2 regions of the Streptomyces sp. NPDC003038 genome follow, and region 1 is predicted to be linked to the other one. Evidence: riboswitches for the same ligand, from Rfam matches in the RefSeq annotation. Region 1 holds a riboswitch; the other holds the start of a gene.

Evidence for each region. A riboswitch is a leader RNA that binds a small molecule or an ion and turns the genes downstream of it on or off. The one in region 1 is predicted to bind cyclic di-AMP.
Region 2: another riboswitch for cyclic di-AMP. It lies ahead of ABZX75_RS16560 (transglycosylase family protein); the one in region 1 lies ahead of ABZX75_RS05780 (LysM peptidoglycan-binding domain-containing M23 family metallopeptidase).

The regions. Positions count from the first base shown of each region.
Region 1 covers NZ_JBEXNN010000003.1:185,527-191,060, reverse strand. Annotated here, with positions in the region: gene ABZX75_RS05800 (1-hydroxy-2-methyl-2-butenyl 4-diphosphate reductase) at 1-174, shown strand, start outside; gene hpnH (adenosyl-hopene transferase HpnH) at 180-1,211, shown strand; gene ABZX75_RS05790 (aspartate aminotransferase family protein) at 1,208-2,638, shown strand; gene ABZX75_RS05785 (tyrosine-protein phosphatase) at 2,705-3,523, opposite strand; cyclic di-AMP (ydaO/yuaA leader) riboswitch at 3,845-4,017, shown strand; gene ABZX75_RS05780 (LysM peptidoglycan-binding domain-containing M23 family metallopeptidase) at 4,022-5,020, shown strand; gene ABZX75_RS05775 (SGNH/GDSL hydrolase family protein) at 5,183-5,534, shown strand, end outside.
Region 2 covers NZ_JBEXNN010000011.1:113,858-119,391, forward strand. Annotated here, with positions in the region: gene ABZX75_RS16550 (cytochrome P450) at 154-1,401, shown strand; gene ABZX75_RS16555 (transglycosylase family protein) at 1,494-2,573, shown strand; cyclic di-AMP (ydaO/yuaA leader) riboswitch at 2,850-3,022, shown strand; gene ABZX75_RS16560 (transglycosylase family protein) at 3,026-3,748, shown strand; gene eno (phosphopyruvate hydratase) at 4,023-5,315, shown strand; gene ABZX75_RS16570 (septum formation initiator family protein) at 5,430-5,534, shown strand, end outside.

The sequences.
Region 1 (5,534 bases):
GCGTCGGGCGCGAGCCGCCCCGTTGCGGCCGTCCGGGTGATCGTGGACGCTCCGGAGCACGAACTCGTCCGTATCGGCACGGTCCGCGGTGGAATATCGGCCTTCCGTGTACTGCGTGCCGTACTGCCCGCGTTTTATGAATGGCACCGTTCTTCGCTGCTCCCCAGGAGGTGAGCCAGATGGCCATGCCACTGCGCCAGACCGTCAGGGTCGGGACCTATCTTCTCGAACAAAAGCTCCGCAAGCGTGAGAAGTTCCCGCTGATCGTCGAGCTGGAACCGCTCTACGCCTGCAACTTGGCCTGCGAAGGGTGCGGGAAGATCCAGCACCCGGCCGGGGTGCTCAAGCAGCGCATGCCGGTCGCCCAGGCGGTCGGCGCCGTGCTGGAATCCGGCGCGCCGATGGTGTCCATCGCGGGCGGCGAGCCCTTGATGCACCCGCAGATCGACGAGATCGTCCGGCAGTTGGTGGCGAAGCGGAAGTACGTCTTTCTCTGCACCAACGCGATGCTGCTGCGCAAGAAGATCGAGAAATTCACCCCGTCCCGCTATTTCGCCTTCGCCGTGCACATCGACGGCCTGCGTGAGCGGCACGACGAGTCGGTGGCCAAGGAGGGCGTCTTCGACGAGGCCGTAGCGGCCATCAAGGAAGCGAAGAAACGCGGTTTCCGGGTGACCACCAACTCCACCTTCTTCAACACGGACACTCCGCAGACAGTCATCGAGGTACTGAACTACCTCAACGACGACCTCCGGGTCGACGAGATGATGATCTCGCCCGCCTACGCCTACGAAAAAGCCCCCGACCAGGAACACTTCCTCGGCGTCGAGCAGACCCGCGAACTCTTCAAGAAGGCCTTCGCGGGTGGCAACCGGCGCCGCTGGCGGCTCAACCACTCGCCGCTCTTCCTCGACTTCCTGGAAGGCAAGGCCGATTTCCCCTGCACCGCCTGGGCCATTCCGAATTACTCCCTCTTCGGCTGGCAGCGCCCCTGCTATCTGATGAGCGACGGCTACGTGCCGACGTACCGGGAACTGATCAACGACACCGACTGGAGCAAGTACGGCCGCGGAAAGGACCCGCGCTGCGCCAATTGCATGGCGCACTGCGGCTATGAACCCACCGCCGTCCTCGCCACCATGGGCTCGCTCAAGGAATCCCTGCGGGCGGCCCGGGAGACGGTGAGTGGCAACCGGGGCACCTCGGCATGACGGCGGCACCGGAAGGGGCCAGGGCCTCGGCGCAGGGCGGCCGGGGCCAGGGCTTCGACCTCGGCGCCCTGCTGGCGGCGCGTGGAGGGGAGCGGTACGAGCTGCACGTCCGCCACCTCAACCACCAACTGCCCCGGATGCTGCACACCATCGGCTTCGACAAGGTCTACGAGCGGGCCGAGGGAGCGCACTTCTGGGACGCCGAGGGCAACGACTACCTCGACATGCTGGCCGGGTTCGGGGTGATGGGCCTGGGCCGGCACCACCCGGTCGTCCGCCGGGCGCTGCACGACGTCCTGGACGCCCAGCTCGCCGACCTCACCCGCTTCGACTGCCAGCCGCTGCCCGGACTGCTGGCCGAGAAGCTGCTCTCGTACAGCCCGCACCTGGACCGGGTCTTCTTCGGCAACAGCGGCACCGAGGCCGTCGAGACGGCCCTGAAGTTCGCCCGGTACGCCACCGGGCGGCCCAGGGTCCTCTACTGCGACCACGCCTTCCACGGGCTGACCACCGGCTCGCTCTCGGTGAACGGGGAGCGGAGCTTCAGGGACGGTTTCGACCCGCTGCTCCCCGACACGAAGATCGCGCTGGGCGATCTGGCCGCCTTGGAGCGGGAGCTGCGGCGCGGGGACGTGGCCGCCTTCGTCGTCGAACCGATCCAGGGCAAGGGGGTGCTCGAAGCGCCGCCCGGGTTCCTGCTCGCCGCGCAGGAACTGCTGCACCGGCACAAGTCGCTGCTGATCGTGGACGAGGTACAGACCGGGCTGGGACGGACCGGTGACTTCTACGCGTACCAGCACGAGCCGGGCGTGGAGCCGGACCTGGTGTGCGTGGCCAAAGCCCTGTCGGGCGGCTACGTACCGGTCGGCGCGACCCTGGGCAAGGACTGGATCTTCAAGAAGGTCTACTCGTCCATGGACCGGGTGCTCGTGCACTCGGCGAGCTTCGGGTCCAACGCCCAGGCGATGGCGGCGGGGCTGGCGGTGCTGTCGGTGATGGAGGACGAGGAGGTCGTGGCCAACGCCCGGGCGATGGGCGACCTGTTGCGCGGGCGGCTCGCGGCCCTGGTGGACGAGTACGAGCTGCTGCACGAGGTGCGGGGGCGCGGGCTGATGATCGGCATCGAGTTCGGCCGGCCGTCCTCGCTGGGGCTGCGCAGCCGGTGGGCCATGCTGCAGGCGGCCCGCAAGGGACTCTTCGCGCAGATGGTCGTGGTGCCGCTGCTGCGCAAGCACCGCATCCTCACCCAGGTCTCCGGCGACCACCTGGAAGTGATCAAGCTCATTCCGCCGCTGATCGTGGACGAGCGGGACGTCGCCCGGTTCGTCGGCGCCTTCCGCTCGGTCATGGACGAGGCGCACGGCGGCGGCACTTTGATGTGGGACTTCGGCAGAACCCTGGTGAAGCAGGCCGTCGGCAACGGCTGACGGCCTGCCCCGGCCCGCCTCCCCGGCTGTCGCGGGGCCCGCCGAAGGCGGCCCCCGGGACGGGGGTCAGTCGAGCAGCCGCTCGCGGAGCCGGCCGAGGGTGTCGGGCGTGAGCCCGAGACCCTCGGCGAGGTAGCGCTCGACCCCGCCCCAGTGCCCGTCGATGGTGTCGAAGGCGGCGGTCAGGTACTCGGCGCGGGCGTCGAAGAGCGGAGCGAGCAGCTCCATCACCTCGGGGGAACGCGCCTCGGCCGTCGCGCTGCTGCGTTGCACCACGTAACGGCGGTTCGGGGCGTTCGACTCCAGATAGTCCGCCAGGATCGCCTCGCGCTCGACACCCAGCGCGAGCAGGGTGACGGCGACCGACAGGCCGGCCCGGTCCTTGCCCGCCGCGCAGTGCATGAGGGCGGGAACGCTGTCCTCGGCGAGGGCGTGCACGACCCGGCTGTGCTCGGCGGTGCGGTGTGTGATGATCCCGCGGTACGAGTGCGACATGCGGGCCGCGCCCTTGCCGTCGCCGAGGAGGGAGCGCAGCTGGCCGAGGTCGCCTTCGCGGACCATCTTCCAGAACTCGCGCCCGTCGGCGGGGTCCGACAGGGGGATGTTGACGTTCCGTACGCCGGGCAGCTCGACGTCCGGGCCCTCCAGGGCGTGGTCGGCCTCGTTGCGGAAGTCGAAGACGGTGTGCAGTCCGAGCGAGGACAGGAACTGTGCGTCGGTTTCGGTGGCATGTGCCAGATGTCCGCTTCGGAAGAGTCGTCCCGTCCTGACCCTCCGTCCGTCCGAGGTCGGCAGCCCGCCCACGTCACGGAAGTTGCGCACCCCGATCAGCTCGGGCTCCGGCTCGGGCTGCGCCAGCGGGGCCGGGGGTATCTGCTGGGTCACGGGAGCTCCTCCGTATCGTCCTGGGGTGTCCGAATTGAGCTACTTGGCCACTACTTCGCCACAACTTGCCGTCATCGAAAGGGACATCAGGCCGTCCCCGTGAGCCAGATCATACGGTGACCGTGAGTGCCTGATCGCGAAAAGCGAATGGCCTAGCGGGGGCGGTTGTTGACGGGAGGGAATGGACGGAGGGTGACCGTAATTCCGCCGATCTCCCATCCCTGTGATTCCGTCAGGAAATTCATGGCTTGTTCCCTGTGGCCGGACTCGATTACCTTCGCGATCGATCCGGGTGGACCGCCAAATCCTGCCGCCGCCCGGAAACCGCACCCGACTACTCACGCGCGGCAGGAGCGGGGGAACCAGGTAAGCCGCCGTTCCGGGTCTATAAACCGGGACGGCTCGGGGTGAAGCCGTACATGTGCCACATGTGTACGGCCGGACATCTCCAGTCCGAACCCGACAGCTCACCTCGCAGGCGCCGGAGAGGAATTCAGCATGCCTGCAAAGGGTAAGCACCGCCGTCCCAAGTCCGGTTCGATATCCCGCGGTTTCGCCGTCGCCGGCACCGGTGGCGCGGCCCTCGCGCTGCCGCTGATGGGAGCCACCGGCGCCCAGGCGGCCGGTGCGCCGACCGTCTCGACCGCCGCCGCCTCCACCGTGCAGGCGCCGCAGGTCCAGCACGTCGAGCAGGTCCCCGTGGCGCTGCGGGCCGAGCCCGTCGCCGCCGTGCAGGCCGCACCGACCCAGTACACGGTCGTTCCGGGCGACTACCTCTCCAAGATCGCGGCGGAGCGCCGGCTCGAGGGCGGCTGGCAGCAGCTGTACGCCGACAACCGCGAGGCCGTCGGCGCCGACCCGTCCCTGATCCACCCGGGCCTGAAGCTGACGCTCGGCGGGAAGAGCCAGGCCGCGGCTCCGGTCAAGCCGGCCCCGGCGACCCCGAAGGCTCCGGCCCGTAAGCCCGCCGAGAAGCCGGCCGAGAAGCCCGCCGAGAAGCAGGCCGAGAAGCCCGCGGCGTCCGTCGGCCGGTCCTCCACCGGAACCTCGGCCTCCGGCGAGGCTTCCTCCGGTTCGAGCGCCCCCACCGGCTCCGGTTTCGTGGCCCCGGTCAGCGGCGGGATCTCCACCCAGTACCGGGCCAGCGGGAGCATGTGGTCCTCCGGCTACCACACCGGCGTGGACTTCATGGCGAGCTCCGGCACCACCGTCAAGGCCGTCGGTGCGGGCACCGTCGTCTCCGCCGGATGGGGCGGCTCGTACGGCAACGAGGTCGTCATCCGGCACGCGGACGGCAAGTACTCGCAGTACGCCCACATGTCGGCGCTCTCCGTCTCGGTCGGCCAGAGCGTCACCGGCGGCCAGCGCATCGGCCTCGTCGGCTCCACCGGCAACTCGACCGGCCCGCACCTCCACTTCGAGATCCGCACGGGCCCGTCCTACGGCTCCGACATCAGCCCGGTGAGCTACCTCCGTTCGAAGGGCGTGAGCATCTGACGGCACCCGCCGTCGAAGCACGGACGGCGTCAGGCCGGGGCCCGAAGGGGGTCCCGGCCTGACGTGTACTTATTCCTTACCCCTCGGGTGGTATAGATCACGGTCCGTCAACCCCTGCTTACGTTGGCGTAGGTCGCCCACGGGGGTGAAGGATGTCGTTCCGTGGCAGCGACGACGACGACACTCAAGACCATCGGCTCGTACGCGGCGATCGGGGACAGCTTCACCGAGGGTGTGGGGGACCCGGGACCCGGGGATTCGTTTCTCGGCTGGGCGGACCGGCTTGCCGTGCTCCTGGCCGATCAGCGTGACGAGCACGACTTCCGATACGCGAACCTGGCCGTGCGCGGACGGCTCCTCGACCAGATCGTGGCCGAGCAGGTCCCACGGGCGAAGGCGCTCGCGCCGGACCTGGTGACCTTCTGCGCGGGCGGCAACGACATCATCCGGCCCGGCAGCGACCCCGACGACGTGGCGCAGCGGTTCGAGGCGGCCGTCGCCGACCTCACGGCGT
Region 2 (5,534 bases), on a different contig from region 1:
ACGGGGCACCCCTTGGGACCGGGATACGGTCATCGGGTGCACGAGCAGACCCCCGCAACCCCAGCCGACACCCCGGCCGACACCCCAGCCGACGCCCCGGCCGAGACACCAGCCGACGCCCCGGCCGCCGCTCCTTCCGGCCGGGGCCCGACCCTGTTCGACTGGGAGTTCGCGACCGACCCCTACCCGGCCTACGCCTGGCTGCGCGAGAACTCCCCCGTGCACCGCACCAAGCTCCCCAGCGGGGTCGAGGCCTGGCTGGTCACCCGGTACGCCGATGCCCGCCAGGCCCTCGCCGACCAGCGGCTCAGCAAGAACCCCGCGCACCACGCCGAGCCGGCGCACGCCAAGGGCAAGACCGGGATCCCCGGGGAGCGCAAGGCGGAGCTGATGACGCATCTGCTCAACATCGACCCGCCGGACCACACCCGGCTGCGGCGGCTGGTGTCGAAGGCGTTCACCCCGCGCCGGGTCGCCGAGTTCGCCCCGCGCGTGCAGGAGCTCACCGACCACCTCATCGACAAGATCGTCGAAAAGGCGGGGGCCGGGGCGAAGGGCGAGGCGGACCTCATCCACGAGTTCGCCTTCCCGCTCCCCATCTACGCCATCTGCGAGATGCTCGGCGTACCGCGCGAGGACCAGGACGACTTCCGCGACTGGGCGGGCATGATGATCCGGCACGGCGGCGGGCCGCGCGGCGGGGTGGCCCGGTCGGTGAAGCAGATGCGCACCTACCTGGGCGAGCTCATCCATCGCAAACGGGATGATCCGGGCAACGACCTGATCTCGGACCTGATCCGGGCGAGCGACCACGGCGACCACCTGACCGAGGGCGAGGCCACCGCGATGGCCTTCATCCTTCTCTTCGCAGGTTTCGAAACCACCGTCAATTTGGTGGGTAACGGGCTCTATGCCCTCTTTCGCAATCCCGACCAGCGCGAGCGGCTCCAGCGCTCCCTGGCCGCCGGCGAGAGCGGCCTGCTGGCCACCGGAGTCGAGGAACTCCTGCGCTACGACGGCCCCGTGGAGCTGGCCACCTGGCGGTTCGCCACCGAGCCGCTGACCCTCGCGGGCCAGGACATCGCGGTCGGCGACCCGGTCCTGGTGGTCCTCGCCGCCGCCGACCGGGACCCCGAGCGGTTCGCCGACCCGGACACCCTCGACCTGTCCCGCACCGACAACCAGCACCTCGGCTACGGGCACGGCATCCACTACTGCCTGGGCGCCCCGCTCGCCCGGCTGGAGGGGCAGACCGCGCTCGCGACGCTGCTGACGCGCCTTCCGGACCTGGAGCTCGCCGTGGACCCGGCCGAACTGCGCTGGCGCGGCGGGCTCATCATGCGCGGCCTGCGCACGCTGCCCGTCCGCTTCACGCCTCCCGGAGCCGGTGGAGCCGACTGACCCGAAGTCAGTTTCTGTCGGAACTTGTGACAATCGTTCGAAGGCCGCTAGGTTCTGCCGTTACCCCGCCGTTATGCGAAAGGTACAGCCTCATGCGTTCCGGGAACGGCCGCCACAGACGCCCCCGCCAGGTCCCCGCGCTGGTGGTAACAGCCGGAGTCACTGGCTCCGCGCTTGCCCTGCCACTGCTCGCCGCCACCAGCGCCACCGCCGCCGACACCTCCACGTGGGACAAGGTCGCCGAGTGCGAGAGCGGGGGTACGTGGAGCGCCAACTTCGGCAGCGGCGCCTACGGCGGGCTCCAGTTCACCCAGGAGCAGTGGCGCAGCGCGGGCGGCCTCGACTTCGCCGAGCGGCCCGACCTGGCCAGCCGGTCCCAGCAGATCGCCGTCGCCGAGCGGGTGCTCGCCTCGCAGGGACCGCAGGCGTGGCCGCTGTGCGCGGCGTCGGCCGGGCTGACCCAGCAGGGCCCCGCCGCCGAGGTGGACCCCGGCCTGCCCGGCGGTTCCGGTTCCGTCGCCCCGACCCCGTCCCGTCCCGACGTGGCCGTACCGTCCGACCCCGGCGCGCCCGCCAGGGACTACGGGGCTCCCACCCCGGTGGCGCCGAGCCCGTCCGAGAGCCCGTCGTACGGGATCCCCGAGGGCCCGCTCGCGCCGTCCAGCGGACTGCCCGTCATGCCGCCGCCGGACGACCCGACCACGGCTCCGGTGCTCCCGGGCGACCCGACCGCGGTTCCGGTTCTCCCGGGCGACCCCACGACCGCTCCGGTGCTCCCGGGACCGGGCGACCCGACCACGGCGCCGGTGGACCCCGGTGCGCCCACGGTCCCGGCGGATCCGACCGCGCCCACCACGCCGCCCTCCACCTCGCCCTCCCCGGACGCCTCGGCCGACCCGACGGCGCCGGCCGCCCCCACCGCCCCGGCTCCCTCCACGGACGGCAGCGGCGGCAAGCACCGCGGTACGCCCGCCGTCGAGCTGCCCGTCGTCTCTGATGCGCTGTCGGAGCCCACGTACACCGTCAAGTCGGGCGACAGCCTGGCGACCATCGCGGACGCCAACGGACTCGAGGGCGGCTGGAACGCGCTTTACGCGGCCAATGAGCAGGTCATCGGCGAGGACGCCAACTTGATCAAGCCCGGCCAAAACCTGGATCTAACCGCGGAATAGGGGCACTTCGGGCGCACCGAAAGGTCTGATTGTCCGTTTTCCGCAAGTGAGACATGTGTCTCTTCCGGTCAACTGGCGTGTCACTCCCCGGAGCTCCCGCAAACCCGGTCCTCACCTGCGCAAACGCCCTTGCGAAGGGCGCAAGTAGGGGCCGTTTCTCCCCGATGTCGCTCGTTGAACATCGGGGAGAGACCTGGCTACCTTCTGAATCGCCCGCCACCGCGGGCTCCTTCGACCGCATCGCCGAATCCTGCCGGCGGACGGAGGGAACAGTCGTCGCGTCAAGCGCCGAAGGCAGGAGCGGGGGAACCAAGGTAGGCGCCGGGAGCGGCCGTTGAAAGACGGTCACGCCACCGGCTAGGGGTTAAGCCGCGCGCTAGGTCGCGCGGCCGGGCAACTCATCCGCCCGAACCCGACAGCTCACCTCGTAGGCGTCGGTGAGGAGAAACTCCATGCTGCTTTCCGGCAAGGGCAAGCACCGCCGCTCCACGGCCATCGAGCGCACGGCCCGCATCGTCACGCTCGCCGGTGTTGCCGGTGTCGCCGTCGCGGCGCCCCTGATGACCGCGGGTACCGCGAGCGCCGCCACGGCCTCCGAGTGGGACCGCGTCGCGCAGTGCGAGTCCGGTGGCAACTGGGCCATCAACACGGGCAACGGTTACTACGGTGGCCTGCAGTTCTCGTCCTCCACGTGGGCCGCGTTCGGCGGCAAGTCGTACGCCGCGCAGGCCAACCAGGCCTCGAAGGCCCAGCAGATAGCCGTCGCCGAGAAGGTCCTGAAGGGCCAGGGCAAGGGTGCCTGGCCGCACTGCGGCGTCGGCCTGTCGAACTCCTCGTACGCCGGCGGCGGCGCTGCCGAGACCCCGGCCAAGCCGAAGGCCGAGCCGAAGAAGACCGAGCAGAAGGCCGCGCCGAAGAAGGAGACCAAGCGCTCCGAGGCCCCGACCACCCGCTCCGAGCGCTCCGAGGCCCCGGCCCCGGCGCCGGCCAAGCCGAAGGCCGAGGCCCCGAAGACCGGCAACGGCTCGTACGAGGTCAAGTCCGGCGACACCCTGGGCACCATCGCCGAGGTCAACGGCGTGAACGGCGGCTGGGAGAAGCTCTTCGAGCTGAACAAGGACATCGTCTCGGACGCCGACCTGATCTACCCCGGTCAGAAGCTGAAGCTCAGCTGAACACTGCGGCCATAGCCGCAGCGGCGTGTCTCCCACGCAGAGTCCCACCGCCCGGCGCGTCTCCCCCCACGCGCCGGGCGGCGGCGTTCGCCCGGTCGTCAAACGTGCGGATCGCGAGCTCTATGTCCTGGAAGAAGGGTATTCGGGCCCTTTTTCGTCCCAGGACCCGGGCGGTCGGCGGGCCGATCGCCCGGAGCCGGTTAGGCTCTAGTCGGCATGGCCGTCCCACGGCCTGACACGCCACCGCACACCCAGCGTCACATCCCAGAAGGAGATGCTCGTGCCGTCCATCGACGTCGTCGTAGCCCGGGAAATCCTGGACTCCCGAGGCAACCCCACGGTCGAGGTCGAGGTGGGCCTCGACGATGGCAGCACCGGCCGTGCTGCAGTTCCGTCCGGCGCCTCCACCGGTGCATTCGAGGCCATCGAGCTCCGTGACGGTGACCCCGACCGTTACATGGGCAAGGGTGTCGAGAAGGCCGTCCTCGCCGTCATCGAGCAGATCGGCCCGGAGCTCGTCGGCTACGACGCCACCGAGCAGCGGCTGATCGACCAGGCCATGTTCGACCTGGACGGCACCGAGAACAAGGGCTCGCTCGGCGCCAACGCCATCCTCGGCGTCTCCCTCGCCGTCGCGCACGCCGCGTCCGAGGCCTCGGACCTCCCGCTCTTCCGCTACCTCGGCGGCCCGAACGCGCACCTGCTGCCCGTTCCGATGATGAACATCCTCAACGGTGGGTCGCACGCCGACTCCAACGTGGACATCCAGGAGTTCATGATCGCCCCGATCGGGGCGGAGTCCTTCTCCGAGGCCCTGCGCTGGGGCGCCGAGGTCTACCACACCCTCAAGAAGGTGCTGAAGACCAAGGGCCTGTCCACCGGCCTGGGCGACGAGGGCGGCTTCGCCCCGAACCTGGAGTCCAACCGCGCCGCCCTGGACCTCATCATCGAGGCGATCAAGGAAGCCGGCTACACCCCGGGCCGTGACATCGCGCTCGCGCTCGACGTCGCCGCGTCCGAGTTCTACAAGGACGGCAAGTACGAGTTCGAGGGCCAGTCCCGCACGGCCGCCGAGATGACCGAGTACTACGAGGAGCTCGTCTCCGCGTACCCGCTCGTCTCCATCGAGGACCCGCTGTACGAGGACGACTGGGCCGGCTGGAAGACCATCACCGACCGCCTGGGCGCCAAGGTCCAGATCGTCGGCGACGACCTCTTCGTCACCAACCCCGAGCGTCTGGCCCGCGGCATCGAAGAGGGATCCGCTAACGCCCTGCTCGTGAAGGTGAACCAGATCGGTTCGCTGACCGAGACCCTGGACGCCGTCGAGATGGCCCAGCGCAACGGCTTCAAGTGCATGATGTCGCACCGCTCCGGTGAGACCGAGGACGTCACCATCGCCGACCTCGCCGTCGCGGTGAACTGCGGTCAGATCAAGACCGGCGCCCCGGCCCGCTCGGACCGCGTCGCCAAGTACAACCAGCTGCTGCGCATCGAGGAGATCCTCGACGACGCCGCCGTGTACGCGGGCCGCTCCGCCTTCCCGCGGTTTCGCCCCGCCAACTGATTAGTACGGCAAGGGGCGGGACCCTCGGGTCTCGCCTCCCTACGTCCCCGCACTCGGTCCCGTACCGTGTGCGGGGACGTAGTGCGTAGTGCGTACAGAGGGGAGGCGGGATCAATGGCCGGGAACCGGGATCGGTTCTCCACCTTCTCCACCGCCACCAGGCTCAAGCAGCTCGGCGAGCGGACCGCCGCCCACGTCTACCGCTCGCAGTCGCGCCGC